Regions from separate parts of the Exiguobacterium sp. s191 genome, predicted to be linked through region 1. Evidence: a T-box and tRNA genes for the amino acid it is inferred to sense, from the RefSeq annotation. Region 1 holds a T-box; the other regions hold tRNA genes.
What was found. The T-box of region 1 lies ahead of KNQ09_RS08345 (valine--tRNA ligase). A T-box ahead of a tRNA ligase gene usually reads a tRNA of that ligase, here a tRNA-Val.
Positions count from the first base shown of each region.

Region 2: it encodes a tRNA-Val, which carries the amino acid that the T-box ahead of KNQ09_RS08345 (valine--tRNA ligase) is inferred to sense. The anticodon was not compared.
Region 3: it encodes a tRNA-Val, which carries the amino acid that the T-box ahead of KNQ09_RS08345 (valine--tRNA ligase) is inferred to sense. The anticodon was not compared.

Region 1 covers NZ_JACSNC010000001.1:1,551,017-1,558,517, forward strand. The annotation lists gene KNQ09_RS08335 (GEVED domain-containing protein) at 1-1,845, opposite strand, end outside; gene KNQ09_RS08340 (bifunctional folylpolyglutamate synthase/dihydrofolate synthase) at 1,928-3,160, opposite strand; gene KNQ09_RS08345 (valine--tRNA ligase) at 3,215-5,851, opposite strand; T-box leader at 5,902-6,131, opposite strand; gene hemL (glutamate-1-semialdehyde 2,1-aminomutase) at 6,186-7,496, opposite strand; gene hemB (porphobilinogen synthase) at 7,493-7,501, opposite strand, start outside.
Region 2 covers NZ_JACSNC010000004.1:145,868-153,368, reverse strand. The annotation lists gene nagE (N-acetylglucosamine-specific PTS transporter subunit IIBC) at 1-131, shown strand, start outside; gene KNQ09_RS15380 (EamA family transporter) at 155-1,057, opposite strand; gene KNQ09_RS15375 (YkyA family protein) at 1,158-1,799, opposite strand; gene KNQ09_RS15370 (polysaccharide deacetylase family protein) at 1,815-2,456, opposite strand; gene yhfH (protein YhfH) at 2,853-2,999, opposite strand; gene KNQ09_RS15360 (nitroreductase family protein) at 3,186-3,812, shown strand; tRNA gene KNQ09_RS15355 (tRNA-Val) at 3,952-4,024, shown strand; gene KNQ09_RS15350 (YdhK family protein) at 4,071-4,622, opposite strand; gene KNQ09_RS15345 (HAMP domain-containing sensor histidine kinase) at 4,770-6,119, shown strand; gene KNQ09_RS15340 (response regulator transcription factor) at 6,121-6,771, shown strand; gene KNQ09_RS15335 (histidine phosphatase family protein) at 6,788-7,354, shown strand; gene KNQ09_RS15330 (phytoene desaturase family protein) at 7,414-7,501, opposite strand, start outside.
Region 3 covers NZ_JACSNC010000004.1:132,899-140,399, forward strand. The annotation lists gene KNQ09_RS15275 (YhgE/Pip domain-containing protein) at 1-2,113, shown strand, start outside; gene KNQ09_RS15280 (TetR/AcrR family transcriptional regulator) at 2,100-2,654, shown strand; gene KNQ09_RS15285 (sterol desaturase family protein) at 2,671-3,306, opposite strand; gene KNQ09_RS15290 (hypothetical protein) at 3,433-3,711, shown strand; gene KNQ09_RS15295 (metallophosphoesterase family protein) at 3,747-4,481, opposite strand; gene KNQ09_RS15300 (PTS sugar transporter subunit IIC) at 4,842-5,864, shown strand; tRNA gene KNQ09_RS15305 (tRNA-Val) at 5,960-6,032, opposite strand; gene KNQ09_RS15310 (efflux RND transporter permease subunit) at 6,218-7,501, shown strand, end outside.

The DNA.
Region 1 (7,501 bases):
CGATTGACTGACGAACGAGTTATTTTTCAATTTATTGTTTTCAAAAACTTTCTCATCATCAATGTAGATGCGCGTCTTTAACTCACGATCTTGTAGGTCGTAGTCGTTGACTTGATACGAGATAGTCAACGGTTCGTTCTCGAGGTAACTTGATTTATCCGTTGGTAAGATGTTCTTGATGAGCGGCTTATGGTTCGCACCAATGAACGCTCGGTACATCGTGTTTGAGAATAGTTCTTTTTCTTGTTGTTGATTGAAGCTCGAAGTATGCCCTGCTCCTGAATACGTAACGTTTCCTTTGGTATACATATAATAGTGGTTGCGTGCATCACCAATTGTTCTTCCGGCAGCCTGATTCGAACTACTGAGGTTGTTTTCACGGATGTTATACCATGGAATCAAGTCCGGTTGTTCAAGATCCAGACCAAAGTATTGATTGTGTGTCGTTGCGATAGCAACCGTATCAGCTAAGGCAAATGGATAAGAAGTCATGACGCCCGCATTTTGTTTGACTGCTTGACCCGATGTTCGAGGTGCCGCGTACCCCATGTTCGTAAAGTTCTTTTGACCTGCGAGATCCGCAAACTTTGTTTCCCAGAATAGCTCTGGTTTGCTGGATTGTGCCGGTCTAAAGATCGTATCATGTGTCAACATCAATCCTTGCCCCGTATTCGTGAAGTTAAGAATAGCATCTGATGCAGGGTCACTGAGTGAAGCTGCACCATACGAATCTTGAAAACCGAAGATTAGCATATCATAGGATGTATTTATATTTTTACTGGCATACGTTTTGTTAAACGTGTCCGCAGAAATGACTTCTACATTAAAGTCATATAACCCATCTTGTTTTAGTAAAGTTCCTGAGTTCATAAAACCGTTGATTGAACCGGTCGTTCCGGAACGCGTGACTTGTAAAATTTTTGCTTTAGCTTCTTGGTCCTGCATTAAAAAGCTTCCCATTTTATAATCCGTCAGTCCATCTTCACTTACGAGTCGAATCATCCAATTGCGTGGTCCCGTATAGCTTGGTGCATCAAAGCGATACGATACTGAACCAGAAACCGTAGCTACTTTCTCATCGACTTTCTCCGACTCATCGAATTGGTCGTTACTATTAAAGTCAATATACAACTGGACACGTGTATTAGCCGTAGTTTGATCAAGCGTAAAATTAAAATCAATTGGTTTATCTGGTGAAGCCGGTGCTGCTTTATCCACCGATGTTAACGATTGACCAGCCTGCGAAACCGCTACCTTGCTTAAACGAGGTCGTTCAATTTTTTCGGATTGTAATCGGGAGACGACCTGTTTTGAATCCGTATAGGCAATCGCAGCACCAGACGTCATGCTTGGCTTAAAAATCGAAGTGAAATTACTCGTTGCATGTGTTAACACATCAGCGTGTAAAAAGACGGGTAATCCTTTTTGAATATAGTTCGTCAAAATCTCATTCGCTTTTAACTTCGTAATATCATTCTCAATTTTACTCGTATTATGTTTTTTGGATGTATCAGATACTGTAATCGAATAACGGTCTGTTCCAGTAAAAATAGATGGATCAAAAACGATCGCATCAAATGCGCCATCAAGTGGAAAACGAGACGCATTCAACTCTTTGACCGTCATCATCTTGATTTCGTATTGACTAGTATTCAAGTCTTTTAACAGTGACAACGATGTAATGGTCGTTCCCGGGTCAATCCGGTTCGTCGTCGACCAGTCATCTCGAATCTCTAAAATCTTAAACTTTTCACCCGTTGCCGCTTTGGAATGTGGCTCATGTATATACGTAAAACTTGAAAAAATCAGTAAGATGGCTAAGGCTAGACGGACCCACTGTTTCATCACTTATCGTCTCCTCATCGTGTCATTGAGATATGGGACTATACTCCCCCATTTCATTATAACGAGAGAATGCGGATTTTCCCTATTTTGTAAAAATGGAAGCGTGATAATGCCGCACTTCACTAATGAAATAGAGTGATCCCGTCACGACGTATGTCCGGTCCATCTCTAATTGATCGAAGAACGCTTCGACCGTCGTCACATTGGCGCCTTCTTGCTGCAACTCCTCTATCGTCCGCGCTCGTGGAAAATCAAACGTCGTCTCATAAATATCTGGAGTAATGCTACGTAACTGTATTAGCATCGCCGTCCGGTCTTTGTCACGCAAAATCGAACAGAGTAACGTCACGGGTTTTGATTCTTCCTTTAAGCGTTCAACAAGTGCCGTGATGCCTTCCGGATTATGTGCACCATCGAGAATGATCCGTGGTTTGCGCGAGATGATCTCAAACCGTCCCGGATGTTTTGCCTCCCGTAATCCTTTTCGGATTGCCGCTTTCGACCACCCAAGTCGCCGCGCACAAATGACGGCATTCGCCGCATTATGGACTTGATGATGACCTTCGAGCCCTAAGCGTGTCTCTGGTATTCCATCATACGTCGCCCAGGTCCCCGTCTCTTTTAAGCGGTAACGAATGATGGCTTCCTGACTCCATTTCAACGTCGCATTCCGGTCCCCGCAATACGCCATTAACGGCACGGTCAGCTCTTCCTGCAGTTTTCCGGCGATGACCGGTGTTCCTTGTTTGATGATGCCGAACTTTTGTAAAGCAATCTCTTGGAGCGTATCTCCGAGAATCGCTTGGTGATCGTGCCCGATTGACGTGATGATCGCGGCGACCGGCTTCTTGAAGACGTTCGTCGAATCATACAGTCCACCGAGACCGACTTCATAGATGACGAAATCGGGACGAATCTGATCAAAATAATAGAAGGCAAGTCCTGTTAATGCCTCGAACTCAGTGACCGTACCGAGTGCCGGATCGATGCGCCCGATGGCCGCTTGAACAGCGATCGCAGATGCGACGAGATCGTCTTCTGCAATCGGTATCCCATTCAACATGATCCGTTCCTCGAACTGAATGATATACGGCGACGTAAACGTCCCGATTCGTAATCCTTCCGCAATTCCCATCTCACGTAAGAACGCAACCGTCGATCCTTTTCCGTTCGTGCCAGCGACATGAATCGTCGGAATCGCGTCTGGGTCAATCTGTAATTCCAGTAACATCGCCTGCATCCGTTCAAGACCCGGTTTGACGCCGAATGCTAGTAAGCTCGATAACCATTCCAATACATCTTCTCGCGTCCTCATGCTGTTCGCTCCTTTAAAAAAAGTGGCTCAAGGAGACTTGAGCCACTGCTGTAATTAGTGTGAGAGTTCGTTGATACGTGCTTCGACAGCTTGACGTTTTTCCGTATAATCAAGTGCCTTCGCTTTTTCTTCATCAATGACATGTGCTGGTGCTTTGCCGACGAAGCCAGGGTTGTTGAGTTTTTTCTCGACCCGTTCGACTTCTTTCGTATACTTGACGAGTTCTTTATTCAAGCGCGCGATTTCTTCCTCGATGTTGATCAAGTCCGCGAGTGGGATGAACAATTCTGCTCCCGTTACAATCGCACTCATTGCTTTTTCTGGCGCCGGCATCTGTTCTTCAATCCGGAGTTCAGACGCGTTCGTGAACTTTTGCAAGTAAGAGCTGTTTGACGACAAGTCGTCTTGAACACGTGCGTCATTCGTCGAGATGAACAGTTGGATCTGTTTCGACATCGGTGCGTTCACTTCCGCGCGGATGTTACGAACCGAACGGATGACGTTCTGAACTGCTTCGAATGCTGGAACAGCTTCCGGGAAGTCGAGTGATGCCTCGCGTGTTGGCCATGCAGCACGTGTGATCGTCTCACCTTCATGCGGTAAGTGTTGCCAGATTTCTTCCGTGATGAACGGCATGAATGGATGCATCAGACGCATGATCCGGTCGAGCGTATAGGCAAGAACCGAACGCGTCGTCTGCTTCGCTGCTTCATCTTCCCCGTTGAGCGGTAATTTCGCCATCTCGATGTACCAGTTACAGAAGTCTTCCCAGATGAAGTGATAGAGAATACGTCCCGCTTCACCAAACTCATATTTGTCCGACAGACGCGTCACATCGTCGATCGTCGTCTGTAAGCGTGTCAAGATCCATTTATCTGCGAGTGACTTCTCACCTGTCAAATCGATCTGATCAAACGTTAGACCATCCATGTTCATCAAGGCAAAACGGCTTGCGTTCCACAGTTTGTTCGAGAAGTTCCATGTTGCTTCGATCTTTTCCCAGTAGAAGCGGAGATCGTTCCCTGGCGTTGATCCTGTCGTTAAGAACCAACGGAGTGAATCGGCACCATACTTCTCGATGACATCCATCGGGTCGATCCCGTTACCGAGTGATTTTGACATCTTGCGTCCTTCCGAATCACGAATCAATCCGTGGATCAAGACGTCTTGGAATGGACGTTGTCCTGTAAATTCATACGATTGGAAGATCATCCGTGATACCCAGAAAGCGATGATGTCATAACCCGTAACGAGTGTTGATGTCGGGAAGTATTTTTGATAATCGGCTGCGTCCGTGTTCGGCCACCCCATCGTTGAGAACGGCCAAAGCGCTGAAGAAAACCACGTATCAAGAACATCGTTGTCTTGCTCCCAGTTCTCGATATCGGCTGGTGCTTCCTTACCAACGTAGACTTCGCCTGTTTCTTTATGGTACCAAGCCGGAATCCGGTGTCCCCACCAGAGTTGACGGCTGACACACCAGTCACGGATGTTTTCCATCCAGCGCACATACGTGTTCTCAAAGCGTTGTGGAACGAAGTTGACCTTGTCTGGTCCTTGTTGTTCCTCGAGTGCTTTTTGCGCGAGTGGTTCCATTTTGACGAACCATTGGAGTGAAAGATACGGCTCAACGATCGCGTCTGAACGCTCCGAGTGACCGACAGAGTGCAAGTGTGGTTCGATTTTGATTAGAACACCTTCTGCTTTTAAATCTTCAACGATTTGTTTTCGGCATTCGAAACGATCCATGCCTTCGTATTTCCCTGCGTTCTCGTTCATCGTTCCATCTTCATTCATGACGAGGACACGTGGTAACTCGTGACGGTTACCGACTTCGAAGTCGTTCGGGTCGTGTGCTGGTGTAATCTTAACGACACCTGTACCGAACTCCATGTCGACATAGTCATCGGCAACAATCGGAATCTCGCGACCAACGATTGGTAACGTGATTGTTTTTCCGACGAGGTGAGCATAACGCTCATCCTTCGGGTTCACGGCGATCGCTGTATCACCGAGCATCGTCTCAGGACGTGTCGTCGCTAGTTCAACGTGACCTGAACCGTCCGTTAGTGGATAGCTGAAGTGATAGAACGCACCTTCGATATCCTTGTAGATTACTTCGATATCCGAGATCGCTGTTTTCGTCGCTGGGTCCCAGTTAACGATGTATTCGCCGCGGTAGATTAAGCCTTTTTCGTAAAGTTTCACGAAGACTTCTTGAACCGCTTCTGACAATCCTTCGTCAAGCGTGAAGCGTTCACGCGAATAATCGAGTCCGAGACCTAGTTTTGCCCATTGTGCACGGATCGTTGACGCGTACTCTTCTTTCCATGCCCATGATTGCTCGAGGAATTTCTCACGACCCATTTCAAGGCGTGATTGTCCTTCTGCCCGCAGTTTTTGTTCGACTTTTGCTTGCGTCGCGATACCGGCATGATCCATTCCTGGTAGGTAAAGGACGTCGAACCCTTGCATCCGCTTCATCCGTGTCAGCATGTCTTGTAACGTCGTGTCCCACGCGTGACCAAGGTGCAATTTACCTGTGACGTTCGGTGGTGGAATGACGATCGTATATGGCTCTTTCTCTGGATCCTGATCGGCTTTGAAATAGTCACCTTTCACCCAAAAGTCGTACCATTTTTCTTCCGTTGCCTGCGGATCATACTTCGTTGGCATTGATAATTCCTGCATCCTGATCGCTCCCTTTTTGTCCATAATAAAAACGGCTTCTCTCGTCCTATGCTAAGGACGAAAGAAAGCCGTTGCTTTTTTCCGCGGTACCACCTTAGTTCATCCAAAATCGGATGCCCTCGAGCCACGTAACGTGTGGAGGACGGATATCGCTCGTAAGACTCACGATACCAGCTCGTGGGGTGACCTTCCTCCTGTTCGCCCGTCACATCTTTCAGCCAAGGATGTGTTCTCTACGCCGGTACAAATACAGGACTACTCTTCCCGTCATCGCTGTTGCCATTTTCTTCTTTACTCATTTTAGCCGAGAGTTCAAGTAATCGTCAAGAACTGCTTAACGACCAAATTCAACTTGGAGTTCTTGGAACGTCAATTCGACGGCTTCGATCGTCCGCTCGATGTCTTCGTCCGTATGGGCGATCGACAGGAAGAGACCTTCGAATTGTGACGGTGGTAAGAAGACACCACGCGCCGCCATCTTTTGATAATACGAACGGAACATCTCAAGGTTCGACGTTTTCGCTTTTTCGAAGTTCGTGACACGTTCATCCGTGAAGAAGACACCGAACATCGCGCCTGCACGGTTCGTCGTCAGCGGAATGTTATATTTCGCTGCAGCGTTCAGGTAGCCTTCTGACAGACGGCTCGCTTTCCGGTCGAACTCTTCATAGTGTTCTGGTTTCAATTGTGTCAGTGTCGCTAGACCAGCTGCCATCGCGAGTGGGTTCCCGGATAACGTACCCGCTTGATAGATTGGACCTTGTGGTGCGATCTGTTCCATGATGTCGCGACGTCCGCCGTAAGCACCGACTGGCATTCCTCCGCCGATGACTTTACCGAGACACGTGATGTCCGGTGTGACACCGAAATGTCCTTGTGCACAGTGGAATCCGACACGGAAACCAGTCATGACTTCGTCGAAGATCAATAAGGCGCCGTTTTCCGACGTGATTTCCCGTAAGCCTTCGAGGAATCCCGGTTCTGGTGGCACGAAGCCCATGTTCCCAGCAGCCGGTTCGACGATGACACCCGCGATATCGTCGCCATGTTTTTCAAAGGCAATCCGAACAGCGTCTAAATCGTTATAAGGAACCGTAAGTGTCATGCTCGCGATTTGCGCTGGAACGCCTGGTGAATCCGGTAGTCCGAGTGTCGCGACACCTGACCCTGCTTTGATCAAGAGCGAGTCGCCGTGACCGTGGTAACAGCCTTCGAATTTGAGGATTTTCGTCCGACCTGTATAGCCGCGTGCGAGACGAAGGGCAGCCATCGTCGCTTCTGTCCCTGAGTTGACCATCCGGACGACTTCGACTGACGGCACCCGACTAATGACGACTTCCGCCATCGCTGATTCGATTTCCGTTGGTGTCCCGTAGCTCCAGCCACGTGTCGCTTGTTCTTGGATCGCTGACGTGACGATTGGATCGGCATGGCCGAGAATCATCGGTCCCCATGACAAGACGTAATCGATATATTCTTTACCATCGATATCATAGAGCTTTGAGCCTTTTGCGTGATCCGCAAAGATCGGTGTCATCCCGACCGATTTATAAGCACGAACCGGGCTGTTGACGCCACCCGGCATGAGCGGGAGCGCCCGCTCGAATGCTTCTTTTGATTTTGAGTTCTGATTAATTAAGCTCATTTCGA
Region 2 (7,501 bases), on a different contig from region 1:
GCATCATTGACGAAGCGGCGATTAAAGCGGCTGGAGCAAAAGGTGTCATGAAGATGGGCGCGACCAGCGTGCAAATCATCATTGGAACAGACGTCGAATTCGTTGCGGATGCGATGAAGCGACAGAAGTAAAGAAAAAACGACCTTTCCTGAACTCAGGAAAGGTCGTTTTGTTGTACGTTCGCAACAGGTGCTGTTTTGCTTGAGCGATAGATTGGATAAAAAATTCCGATCAAGATGATGACGATCCCAATCCATTGGGAACTCATCAGATGTTCTCCTAAAATTAAGACGGAACAGATGACTGCTGTCGGTAGTTCAGCCGCTCCGAGCAAAGAAACGCTTGCTGGAGACAGATGAGGGGCGCCTGCAGCAAATAAGAGCGGTGGTAAAATCAATGCGAACAGACCGAGCGGAATCGCGTATAACAGAAGTCCATTTTCGAAGTTCGCAGACGACAAGAATGTCGTCGGTGGATACATGGTCATGACGAAAGCAAGACCACCTGTCATCATATAAAAACTTTTCTTGATGACGGGTAAATGATTGGCGATGCGTCCACTAGCGAGTAAGAAAATGGAAAAGCTGACAGCTGCTCCAAGACCGAATAATGTTCCACGTAAATCGAGTGGACTCGAGTAAGCGGCACTCGCAAGAATGGCTCCGCCAATTAGTAGAATCGCGGACAGAAAGTGCGCACGACTGGGTAAACGTCTGAATGCGAGCGCATCGATGATGACACCAATCCAAGTGAATTGGAATAAGAGAATGATCGCAACGGATGCGGATACAGTCTGAAGACTTTGATAGTACAGATAACCGGTTGTACCACTTGAGATACCGATCAGCATGAGCAGACCAGCTGTCTTGAGATCGAGACGAAGATTTTTCGTAAATAAGGCAAGTCCGAAAATCATGAGCCACCCGAAGAAAAATTGACTACCTGAAACGGCTGCTGAGTTGAATCCAGCGGCATAAGCGAGTTTGACGATCGTTGAGAGGACACCATAACTGATAGCGCCAATCAGAACGAATAAGGTTGCTTTTGAACGATGCATGAATAAATTCCCTCCATTTTTAATAAAAACCACACAAAAAAGGTTGCAACAGGGCCTTGTCCAGGTTTTTTGGACAGGGTTTGGTTGCAACCTGTGTGATTTATTGAGTTGATGTGTCGAGCAAACGATACAGCCGGGTTTTCGTTTGATTATACTGAACGGTCAGCGCATTCCACTTCTTTAATGACGCGGTAGCTTTCCGTGTTAAACGATTTAAATCCGCTGTTGACTCATCAATCTTAACGAAATCCGGTTTTTTCGTCAAGCGTGAAAGCACTTTCTTTTCAGCGTCCATCGCTTGTCGATACGTTTTCGAGAACGTTTGAAATGTCTGCTCGCGTTCCTTGATGATTGTCACTAAGGCAGTTCCTTCTGTTTTTGCTTTACCATCAAGTTTGTTGACAGCATCTTTCAATTCTTCAAGATCGAGTGCAGCGTACGTTTCCTTACGTAACGTTTCTTCTTGTTTCAATAAAGCAAGCCGTTCGTCATTTAAGGCTTCTAATTCCTCTCGTTCATTTTGAGAGCGTTTGATTTCTTCAGCACCTGCATCAAGAACGGCTTGGTACGTATTAACTGAAATTTCATCCTTACGAGCACGTTGATCAGCTAGCGTGAATGCCTTCTCTTCACCTTTCACTTGTTGCTCTAGCTGTTCATGAAGAGAGGCTGGTGAATCGTTGGAACAGGCAGCGAGTCCAAAGCTCGACAGGAACAGTACTGCTACGAATGTTTTTTTCATCTGGATAGTAACTCCTTATAAATTCGAGTGTTGCGCGAAGTTGTACGGAATATGGAAATCTTCATCATAAATCGCGAATTGATAGCCTTTTTTCTGAAGTCCGGCAACAATGGCTGGAAGTGCTTTGATGGCTTGTGGTTGTTCATGTAAGAGAATGATTTCAAACGGACGCTCTGCTCGCCGAATGACCGTATTCGCTACTTCTTTTGCACTATCTTTGTAATACCAGTCCATTGAATCGATTGACCAGTCCCACACGCGGAAGTCTGCTGAATGAATGGCAGATGCCATTTTTTTCGTGATGCCTGGATCAGAGCCATAAGGTGGTCGTGTCAAATGTGGTGTTAGCTTCGTCAACTCATGGATTTTCTTCTGAACACTTTGCATCTCTGAGACATACTTTCCTTTTTCGTACAATGTATCGTAATCGTGTGTTTCCCCGTGTAATCCGATATAGTGTCCAGCTTTAGCAGCAGCTTTGACTTCTTGCGGAAAAGCATCTATTTGTGTTCCGAGATAAAAGAAAGTGGCACGAGTCTGAAGTTGATCCAATGTTTGAAGTAAGTCCGGTGTTAATGCGGATGGACCATCCTCGAATGTTAAATAAGCGACTTTTTTCGTCACACCATTCCATTTTTCCACGCGTGCTTTTTCCATATTGACGACAGGGACTTCAGTAATGGATTTACCTGTCGTAATGGATTGTTGTTCAGGAGTAAATACGTATCGGTAAGCGACATATCCCCCAACTCCGAGAAAAACAAGGGTGAGAAGTAAGAAAAACCGAGGGAAAAACTTTCTTTTTTTTGTACGCGGTCGTGGACCGAGTTCGCTAGCATGGCTTGAGGTAAATGGATCCATCGTTGTCTGTCGCTCCTTTTGTCAAAAATATCATATACAGATAATGTAACATTCTGACTGTTTCTTTTGTAACAAACAGATGACAAAAAGATGACGGAAAATCGATTTTTCTAAAAAATATCGATTTATTTAGAAAGAGTTTGCAAGAAATAAAAAAACAACCACTAAGTAAGTGATTGTTTCATGTATTATTTAGTGTTCTGTTACAGCACACTCATCGCATTCCGTTTGATAGGATTCACATTGTTCATCCATCTCTTTTCCGCAATGGGCACACGTTTTGACGGGAAGCTCACGATAGAATGCAGCAGATGCTTCTTGGTAAAGGGGTTGTTCCATGTGTTTTTCCTCCTTCAAAAATAAACGCAATGGTCTTTTTTCTTGTTTTTATTGTATTAGTACAGAAGTTTAATGTCAACTATTGTTTTATAACAGTAAATTCGTTTGAAGTATTGATAGAGGACAATAAAAAAGAGACATGCTACGATATCTAAGTAATCTGATAATAATAAGGGGGATTTACACATGACACAGGCAACACTTGATACAATGCGTGTCTTAACAGAAAGACGTTCGGTTCGTCATTACGACGAAACGTTCAAACTTTCAAAACAGGAAGTGGAAGAACTATTAGAATGGACGACAGCGGCGCCGAGTGCTTGGAATTTGCAACACTGGCATTTCACGGTCTTCCATTCAGAAGAATCGAAGCAACAGCTTGCACCGATCGCATACAATCAGCCGGCTATCACTTCGGCTTCAGCAGTCATTGCGATCTTAGGTGATGTTCAAGCTAATCGAAACTACAATCCGGTGTACGGTCCAGCAGTAGAAGCAGGTGGCATGACAGAGGATTTATTTGATTCGATCAAGGCACAGGTAGAAGGCGCTTATCAAAGTGAAGCCTATGGGCGCGATGCGGCAATGTCGAATGCGAGCCTTGCTGCGATGCAATTGATGCTTGCGGCAGAAGCGCGTGGATTATCAACACTCGCAATGGGTGGATTCGATCATCAACGTTTTGCGGAAACGTTCATCACCGAGTCACGGTATGTACCGGTCATGTTGATTGCTGTCGGAAAAGCGGTTGAAGATGCGAAAAAGCGTCCGGCACTACGTTTACCGATTGATCAAGTATCGACCTTCCTGTAAGTCATTCAAAATGGAGGAAGCGGGGTTCAATTCCTCCATTTTAATTTTTTTATTTTTTTTCAGAAAAAGACTTGTCAGCCTTTTAGTTTCTTGATATATTAATACATGTCCTAGCAAGTACATAATGTACTGCAAACATGATTCTGTAGCTCAGCTGGGAGAGCGCTACCTTGACAGGGTAGAGGTCGCTGGTTCGAGCCCAGTCAGAATCATACCGAAAGCCCGCTTTTCCTTTATAGGAAAAGCGGGCTTTTTTTATTATTTCTTTATCTCATCCTCTGTGACCCATTTATGGTTTTTCACCATCTCTCCACCGTCCGTCGGTTCATAGTTCACCATGTAGACCGTCGTTTCCTTTACTTCATCAATCGTCGCTTTTGCTCCATCCATACCTTTCATATGATCCGCTTTGACAGTTGTTTCATCACCAACTTGCAGTGGCTTAGTTGGAACAGGATCGAGTTCTTCCTGAATGACCCATTTATGATTTTTCACCATCTTTCCACCAGTAGTCGGTTTGTAACTGATCGCATAGACGACGGTGTCGTAAGCTCCCGCAATCGTTGCTTTAGCTCCGTCCATACCGTCCATATGATCCGTCGTCAACGTGATGTTGCTTCCTTTCGGATAAGTCGGATCACTGGCTTCCTTTAAACCGGATGGTAGCTTTCCGTCGCTCGAATGCATCATATCTCCATGAGACATATCGTGTGAGTCACTATTACTTCCATCGTTATTGGTGGATCCACATGCACCGAGCCAAAGCGTAGAACTAAGAGCAAGTGCGGTTAATGTCAATGATTTTTTCATATAAAACCCTCCTGAAGTCACTAGTCTTCTTTACTATACCCAGCGTATATGCAAATCGTGTGCAGATGAGGTGACAGTTTCGTTTGCCTGCGTCGATCGCGTTTTTTTTAGCTATACTAAAAGTGGAGAGAAAAAGGAGGAATCGTCATGCGTCGTATTTCATACTCAGTCGGAGGGATCGTGCTTGCGGCATTTTTAATTTGTGGCAGTGTGTTGTTTGGGACATTGTATTATCAGTTGTCTCAAACACGAACGCAGGAAGTAGTAGACGGTTTACTGAACCGAGGAAATACACACCGTGATGTCCTTGTCGATTCCTACGACCAAACGACGATGCGCCATGTCAGCATGATGGAAGCAGATTCATCGTTTACTGTGGTGATCACTGATGCAGATGGAAAACAACTCGAAGCGTCACGACCTTTGTCGAATGAGATGAAGAGCATGTTAGAGCATACGGATTTTGATTACCGTCAACAAGGAAAAATCGTGACGATGCGTGACTTTTTAATGACGGACAGTCCCATCACCATTGACGGGGAACATCGTGGTCATGTATTCATGTTCGCTTCTAAAGCAATCGTAGATCACGTACTTGATCCGTTGAAACAGCAGTTTCTCCAAGTGGGTCTGCTAGCGCTTTTATTAGCAGGTGCGGCAAGCATTTGGACGACCCGACTCATTTCTCGTCCGTTGATTCAGATGGAAAAAGCGACAGCACGCCTATTGGATGGGGAAGGTGGAGAGTTGCCGATTGATCGAAAAGATGAACTGGGACAATTGGCGCGTTCGATTCAGCAATTAAAACAAGATCTCGATTTTTTGAATCGGGAACGATCCGAATTTTTAGCAACCGTATCTCATGAACTACGAACACCATTGACATATATAAAGGGATACGCGGATATTCTCGAACGCCAAACGTTGACGCCGGATGAGCAACAACGCTACATTACGATCATTCGAGAAGAAAGTCAGCAAATGAATGAATGGATTGAGCAATTGTTTTGGCTAGCACGAATTGACGCCAATGCTTTTATGATGGAGCGAAAACCTGTCGATGTCGAAGACTTGATTCATCAAGTGATACGATTGATGCGTCCAGACATCGAACAAGAAAATGTTTCGTTCGAGATAGAAGGTGAGCGATTAGAAGTGATGGGTGACGCTCAGCAGCTCCGTCAGATGATCGTGAATATCATTGAAAATGCACGGCGACATACGACGTCGGGAAAAATTATCGTTCGTTATGGTGTCAACGCAGTAGGGGCTTTCATTCAAATCGAAGATACAGGAGAAGGGATCGCTGCAGAATCTTTACCTCATGTAACGAAACGGCTCTACCGAACGGAAGCATCTCGTTCTCGAAAACATGGAGGAACTGGAATCGGACTCTCCATCGTTGAAGCAATTGCTCAGACACATGGAGCAGAATTGAACATCAAGAGTCAACTTGGACATGGAACACAAGTGACACTGCAGTGGAAGGAGAAATAAAATGCCGCATGTATTGATCGTAGATGATGAACCAAGAATGCTTGAACTGCTCAAACTGTATATTCAGCCGTATGGGTACACGTGTCAGCTTGTGGATTCTGCGAAACAAGCTCTTGAGCTCTGCCGTCAGCACGTATTCGACCTGATTTTATTAGATGTCATGATGCCGGATATGGATGGCTGGACATGTTGTCGTCTCATTCGAGAACATTCTAACATCCCGATCTTGATGGTTACGGCTCGGAATCAACGGGAAGACATCATTCGGACACGGGAAGTGGGGGCGAATGATTACATATCAAAACCGATTCAAGAAGGGGAACTGATCGGGCGAATGGAAGTTTTATTACAGCAACAGTATGATGGTCTATCCTATGACCGGGAAAGCTATCGTTGTAGTTACCTCCAACAAAAGATTTCGTTAACGAAAACGGAATTTGAGTTGTTAGGTGTATTTTTAGATTCTCCACGACGTGTTTGGACACGGGATCAGCTGACAACAATATTATGGGGAGCGGAAGCGTCTGTAGACGAGCGGACGATCGACTCGCATATCAGACATTTAAGAGAAAAACTACGTGTTTGCGGTTTTCCGATTGAACAGCATCTCGAAACAGTTCGCGGAATCGGATACCGCTGGACACACCAATAAAGGGGAAAATCAAAACATGACGACACTCTATTTCGTACGGCACGCACACTCGACATATTCACCAGATGAACGGAAGCGGCCACTTTCCGATGCAGGACAGGCAGATGCGATACGTTTACTTGAAACGTTTCAAGAAATTCCAATCGACAGGTTCTACAGCAGTCCGTATCAACGGGCAATCGAGACGATTGCACCGCTCGCGAAGGCACGTCAACAACCAATCATTGAGGTAGAGGAACTACGAGAGCGATTGTTAGCACCGGGAGAGCTTGACGATTTTCAAGCAGCGGTCACATATGTATGGCAACATCCGAATGAAAATCCGTATGGAGGCGAAACGAACAACGAAGCGTCACAACGCATTCGGCAATTCATCGACGAACTAGTGGAGAAGCATCCTGACGAAACAGTCGTTCTTGGAACACACGGAAACATCATGGTGTTACTCTTAGAAACATTTGATCCGACGTTTGATTACGCATTTTGGAAATCCTTACCGATGCCAGCCGTATGTCGAATGGATGTGAGATCAGGAGAAAAAGCGGACATTCATGTCGTACCACTTTTGACGAATACAAAGTAAAAAAAGAGACGGAACTGATGAGTGAATCAGTTTCCGTCTCTTTTGTAATTGGAGAAATGTTAAGGCGTAGGAACGGCACCTTCATGTTTTCGGATCAAATCCGCTGTTAATTGACCAGACAAGGTGACCATCGGTACACCGCCGCCT
Region 3 (7,501 bases), on a different contig from region 1:
ATTCGTCGACAAACTCAAAAAAAATGATGATTTTGATTGGCAGTTCTTATCTAAGGACAAAGCCGAAAAAGAACTACGTGACGGCAAAATCTATATGACGGTCGTCATCCCGAAGAACTTCTCTAAAAATGCAACGACACTACTCGATGATCATCCGAAGAAGATTGAGTTGGAGTATTACTTGAATCCAGCCAAAAACTACTCGGGGACACAAATTTCGAGTACGGCTGCAAAACAATTAAACGAAAAGATCCGAAAATCCGTGACGAAACAATATAGTAGTGCGATCTTCGGTGCGTTAAAGAAAATCGCAAACGGTATGGAAAAGGCATCGGACGGTTCTTCTAAACTAGAAGATGGCAACCACAAAACAGCGGATGGTGCGAAAACACTGGCAACGAACCTTGGAAAACTTGCGGATGGCAGTCTGACACTGTCCGAAAAACTCGGGGAAGCAAATCAAGGTTCTAAAAAACTCAGTGATGGCGTCACGACACTTGACGAAAAGACTGCCCTCTTCGCCCAAAAAACGGGTGAGTTGTCTTCTGGGTTGAACACGCTAGACGAAAATGGTGGCAAATTACAAGCCGGTGCTGCACAACTCGAAGACGGAGCAACGAAACTCAGTGGTGGCTCGACACAAGTCCGTCAAGGAGCAGAGCAATTGGCTGCAGGTACGGCCCAGCTTAATGAAAAAATCCCTCAATTGACGGATGGATTAAATCAATTGGATGAAAAAGCACAAGCTGCCAACGCCTTTTTAACACAACTCAATCAAGATGCTGAAAAAGCGAAACAAGATTTACGAGCGCGTCGTGAAGCACTTGAAGCAAACGTCGCACAACTAAAAGAAGTCATTTCTGCTTCTGAACAGTTATCGGATGAAGAAAAACAAACATTGCTCGGTTCTATTGGTTCATTAGAAGAAAATATTCAAAACCTTGCTGCCCAAGAAGGTGCAATTGATCAGAGTCTTGCTCAAGCAACAGAAGCAACGAAGAAAATCGGTCAACTCGCTGCAGGTGGTCAACAAGTCGAATCAGCTGTATCACAACTGAACGCCGGTCAAGTGAAACTCGTTGACGGTGCGAAACAAGTCGAATCTGGCGCACAACAATTAGCAAGCGGTCAACAAACATTCAATGAAAAACTTGGTCAATACACTGCTGGTGTGCATAAAGCCGCAACAGGTGGTGCACAACTGGCTGATGGGGCTAATCAGCTTTCAGATGGCACACATCAACTCCAAACAGGAGCTAGCGCGTTAAATAACGGGTTAGGTCAATTGGCATCTGGTTCAACTACGATTACAGACGGAATCGGCAAAACGACCGATGGGGCTTCAAAAATCGCGGATGCCAATACTAAACTTGAAGATGGGGCTAAAACATTGAAAGACGAGCTCAGCAAAGGAGCTAAAGACGCAACCGTCAAGCCGACGAAAGAGCGGGATAATATGCTGGCAGAACCTGTCGTCTTAAAAGAACATGACTATTCGACGGTCAACAACTACGGTTCTGGTTTATCAGCTTACATCCTTAGTATCGCCTTATTCGCAGGCGCCTTGATGTTCTCGTCTGTCTACCAGATTCGTCCAGAACATGGTGAAAGTCTGACATGGCGCTTCCTTGTCGGTAAATTATCACTCATCTTACCGATTGGAGCCTTACAAGGTGTCGCAGCGGCTACAGCCATCGTCTATGTCCTCGATGCTGATGTCGCGAGTGTTCCTGCGCTTTATGGATTTGCTGCCTTAACAGGGATGACGTTCATTACGATTCTGTTCACGCTCGCGATGCTACTCGGTCGCGTCGGACAGTTCCTTGCCTTCCTACTACTCCTATTACAAATCGGTGGTAGTGGTGGTACGTTCCCAGTCGAGATGACGCCAAGCTTCTTCCAAGCCATCCATACGTTCTTACCAATGACGTATTCAGTCGGCGGATTCCGCGAAGCGCTTGGACTTGGTGTGACAGACGCCCTCATCTCAAACAGTCAAGTCCTTGCGACTATCTTAGTCGTCGCATTGATCATCAGCTTCGTTGGAGGGCTCGGAGCCAAGCGGATTTTACTCTCAACGAAAGTGAGACGAAAACAACATGACACAGTCTGATAAAGAAACACTGATACTAGACTCAGCGATGGCTTGCTTTTCTGAACTTGGTTATAAAGGTACGACGATCGAGCGTGTCGCCCGACGCGCTCACGTCGGAAAACCGACTGTCTATCAACTGTTTGAAAGTAAACTCAACCTGTTCGAATCGCTCGTAACACGTGTGCTGCAAGAAATGAAAGAAGAAGCAGAACGCGCTTACGTCGAACATGCGACGGTAGAAGAAAATAAACAAGCAATGATCGACGCTATCGTCTATCATCAGCAACAACATTTGTTCATTCTTCAAATCATCGAAGAAACACGTAATCTTAAATTACAAGAAATGCAAGAACTACGGACACGGATCGAACGGCATGTCGTCGAATATCTTAAAACGCTACTCGAGACTCGCCTTGGACAAGATGATCGTGACGTACCAGTCGATGTCACCGCCTTTCTGATTTTCCGGACGTACATTGCGTTAATTGCCGAATGGCCATTGATTGCTCGACCGTTGGAATTAGATACGATTCGTCGTGCCATGCTACGCATTTTATGAATCAAAAAACCGCCGATCAGCTGATTGGCGGTTTTTCATATTCTCGATTTTTTTCTAAATTCCGTGCCGTTTGACTAGAAGTAACTGTTTTCTCATCTTTCAAAGTGCCAAACAACCAGTCCCCCATCGGATTTGATACACCAAACCAATAGTGTTCATTTTTGAAATGATGTAATAGATGCGTCTTTTTCATCCATTTTCCAAAGCGTGTTCTGGGTTTCAGCGGAACGTGTGCCACGTAATGTTTCCATTCATACACAAGCAACATGACGATCAATCCACTCGCGGCTGCAGCTGTCGAAACGACAGATTGCGTCAGAAGATAGGTCAGAGCCGCAAAGAAACCAAGATTCGGCAAGGAATACCAGACCGGTAAAAACAACAGATGCAGTTCATTCGGATGCGCATGATGATCGTAATGAAGTCGCTTCAACAACTTTCGTCCAAGCATATTTTTAGGCGGTGGTAAATGGAACAAAAAACGATGCGTCAGGTATTCACTGAAACTAAAGACGATCAGTCCAAGACAAAAGAACAGTAAAATCGACCAATGAAACGGCTGAGCAATGGTATAACTACTTATTCCAATCAGTAGTACGAGCATGATCAAAATATCCGGAAATAGAAAAAAACGGCGATAGATGTCTGACATAGATGCCCTCTCCTTTCTTTTTTCGCTACAGCGTCTAATCGTACGTTCATCGATTCGTCATGTTTTTTACTTCAAGTCGTGTAATCATTCTCACTCTTTCCCTTATACTAAATAGGGAATGGAGTGATGATCGCTTTGAGTTTATCGACCGGAATCATCTTCGTGTTACTCGCCTATACACTCATGTCGCTCTACGACATGTGGCAGGTATATCGGACTACTAGCAAGCTTTGGATGTTTGTATTATTTCTTGCAACATTGATCAGTCTCATCGTTGCCTTTTTTGTGGCCCCTGTCCTTGCGCTATTCTTTTACTGGTCACGCCATCCATTGAAACGAAACATCGGTATCGTGTTACTGATTGTCGTGTGCCTCATCTCAATTACGACGAAGCTATCTGCTTAATCGACTTCCTTCATGAACTACTCATGAAGGTTTTTTCATGTCCTACTACCGAAGAAGAGACGGCGCATCAACTCACGTTCCGGCATCTCCGTCGTATTGAGGACGTCTAAAAATGGTCGATCATCATATGGAAGCTTCAGGATTTCTGAACGGACTTGATCCTTCTTCCAATCGATAATTGCTACTGGAGCAATAGCTGTTTCCTGACATCCAAGTGCACCTGGATTAATAAAGAGCGTTTGCTCTGTCTCGACTTGTTGCGCTGGATGATGATGACCGAATCCAATGATCCGCGCCTCACTTCCAGCAAACAGGACGGATAAGTTTTCTTTCGTTCCATCCACCGCTTGCTTTAACGGCTCTTCACCAATCTTCTTCGTCTGGTCGGCATAAGCATAGTGCGTCAGGTGCATCGTTTGTTCCTGATGCATGATATTTAAGACACGCGGTAATCGTTCCAAATACTTTTGATTTTCTTGCGTCAACGTATCCGCAATCCATTGGTGGTGCTCTTTCGCATGGCGGTAACTATCGGGATAGTTCTCCCCATGGATTAAAGCAAGGACACATTCATCATGATTCCCAGAAATCGTTTGAATATCAGGTCGTTGCTTCAATAGATCAATGACTTCATTATGCTCTGGTCCAATGCCGACAAGATCACCGAGACAATAGACGGCATCGATATCTGGTTGTTGATTAAGATAGGACAATACCGCACGTAATGCTGATGCATTGCCATGAATATCTGTAAAAAGCATCACTTTCATGTAAACGCCTCCATTGTTGTTAAATTAGGATTTCCCGATGATACCGTGAATTCCTGTCAGATTTCAGGAAAAAATAAATTGTCAGAAAATATTGATTATTATTCAAGAGCGTGTTAGGCTTAGAAAAATTCACAGAGAGGGGCACGATCGAATGATTCCGACGCAACAGCCATTTAACCAAGTTGGACGACTGATTATTCTATGCATGAGGGACCGAAAACTTTTCCGATGATGAAACGGAAATGATTTTTGGGCCCTTCTTTCGATGCATCGAATGAGGCGCCCGCACAGAATGAGTGGCGCCTATCCCAAAAACGGATAGGCTTTTTTCATGGCAAAAAATAGAGATAGATAGAGAGGATGACAACGTTGAAAGAATATGCGATGGATCGAATGGTAAAAGTATCAGCTGGAATGGCAAATGCCGTTCTTGTAACACTCGGTGTCGGACTCCTGATTGAGACGCTCGGAAATCTTCTACATATCCAAATGCTACTGACGATTGGTGGTGTCGCAAAAGTCCTACTCGCCCCTGCGCTTGGTGCCGGTATTGCCTTTCAGCTCGGAGGAAACACACTTGTCCTGTTCAGCGCAATGATCGCAGCGACGATTGGTGGTGCCGCTCTTCAATCGACTGCTTCTGGACTCGTTCTTGTACCCGGTCAGCCAATCAGTGCGTTACTCGCAGCTGCTGTCGCTGTATACGTCGGAAAACGCATGACTGGAAAAACGAAATTTGACATGATGGTGATCCCGATGAGTGCTGTCCTTGCTGGTGGCGTGACTGGAATCGGTGCTGCTGCCGTCACGACACCACTCCTTACAAAATTCAGTGCCATGATCACGGCTTCAGTCGAGTCTTCTCCTATTGCTACATCTCTTGTCATTGCACTCATCTTTAGTGTCTTATTGATGTCTCCTGCTTCGTCCGCTGCACTGGCTATCGCTTTGCAACTTGATCCTGTAGCAAGTGCCGCTGCGCTCATTGGCTGTTCCGCTCAATTCGTCGGCTTTACGTTGATGGCATATCGTCAGACGGATCCAGGTGGTTTGATTGCTTCATTCTTTGTAACACCTAAAGTACAATTCCCGAATATCGTTAAAAATCCACGTCTTGTCGTTGCACCGTTTCTCGCAGCGATGATTTCAGCTCCTGTCGCGACGCTTCTTCTCTCTTTGAAAGTACCGTACGAACTCGCAGGACTTGGATTAAATTCGATGATTGCCCCACTCAATATCTTCGTCAACCAAGGTCCTCAGGCGTTCCTCGTCTTCTTCTTGACTGGTGTCGTTCTACCTGGCGTCTTGACGCTCGTCTTCTATCGATTGACGACCGTCGCAGGGTGGACGAAGCGTGGCGATCTTCACCTCGAAATTCAATAAAACAATTTACCTCCCTTCCAACTATTCCTGATTGATTTCGGGAATAGTTTTTTAACGCAAAAAAATCGCTCCTTCGAAAAGGAACGATTTCGGTATGATTCTGACTGGGCTCGAACCAGCGACCTCTACCCTGTCAAGGTAGCGCTCTCCCAGCTGAGCTACAGAATCATGCTGTGTTGTTACTGGGTATGTTTTTATTATAGCAGCATATCGAAAAGTGTAAAGCCTTTTTAACAAAAAAATTCATCTTTTTTCAAAAAGATCTTTTTAAATAAAAACAGTTTTAAAGTTGCGGGTTCTATGAGTGTCCTCTACTATGTAAATAAGCACATATAAAAGAAAGGAGCGTTCATATGAACTTTTTAACCCGATTTAGTTTGAAGAACTCGGTTGCTGTCTTCATCATTGCAATCCTATTGATTTTAGGAGGCGTGTATTCCTTCTCACAATTAAAAGTCGATCAGTTCCCAGAAATCGAGTTTCCTCAGATTTCAATCGAAGCGGTTTACCCTGGTGCATCTCCTGACGATGTCGATAAACAAGTTGTCTCAAAGCTTGAAACTTCCCTTAAAGGAATTGAAGGGGCTACCAAGCTAACGAGTTCTTCTTATGAAAGTATCGGTATCTTAAACATCGAATTCCCGTTCGATACCGATATGGATAAGGTCGAACAACAAATCGATGCTGCAATCCAAGATGCGAATCTACCGGAGGAAGCAACGACGAAATTGAATCGTCTGTCCTTTGGATCGTTCCCGATCTATAACATCTCTTTCTTTAGTAAGGATGGTAAAGACATCGAAAAAATCCTAAAGGAAGATATCGAACCTGAACTTAATAAGATTCCAGGAATCAACAGCGTCTCCGTTGGTGGCTATAAGGATGATCTCGTTCAAATCACCGTCGATAAGGAGAAAGCGACGGAAGCGGGTCTCTCGCTCTCGAGCATCAAGGAACAAATCAATGGAAAGTATGTCTCGTTCCCATCTGGTCAGCTATCAGAAAACGATTCGAAAATTCCGATTCGCGTTGAGGAAAAACTAGAAAATCTAGATAAACTAAAAAATCTACAATTGACACCTGCTGCAGGTGCGACTAGTTCATCAAGTAACGGTCAAACAGGTGGTTCATCTGCTGGCGGTCCACCACAAGGTGCAACGCAAGGTCCACCAAGTACAACAGGTGGAGCAGCTGCAGATCAGGCGTCTGAACCTGCAGAACCGATTCGCCTAGAGGATATCGCAAAAATCGAAGCCGTCTCGCAACAAAGTGAAAAAACACGTTACGACTTAAAAGATTCCTTATCGATGGCAATCACGAAAAAACAAGATGCCAATACAGTCGAAATCGCAGATGAAGTCACGAAGATCCTCAATAAATATGACGATCAAGTCGACTATACGATTGGAATCGATTCAGCGAAGGATATCGAGGAGTCCGTTGCGACACTCGTCAAAGAAGGATTACTTGGTGCACTCTTCGCATCACTCGCTGTACTCTTGTTCTTACGGAACCTCCGCGCGACGATCATCGCCATCGTCTCGATTCCATTATCATTACTCATCGCTGCTATCTTCTTGAACTGGCAAGATATCTCCCTGAACATCATGACACTTGGTGGGATGGCTGTTGCAGTC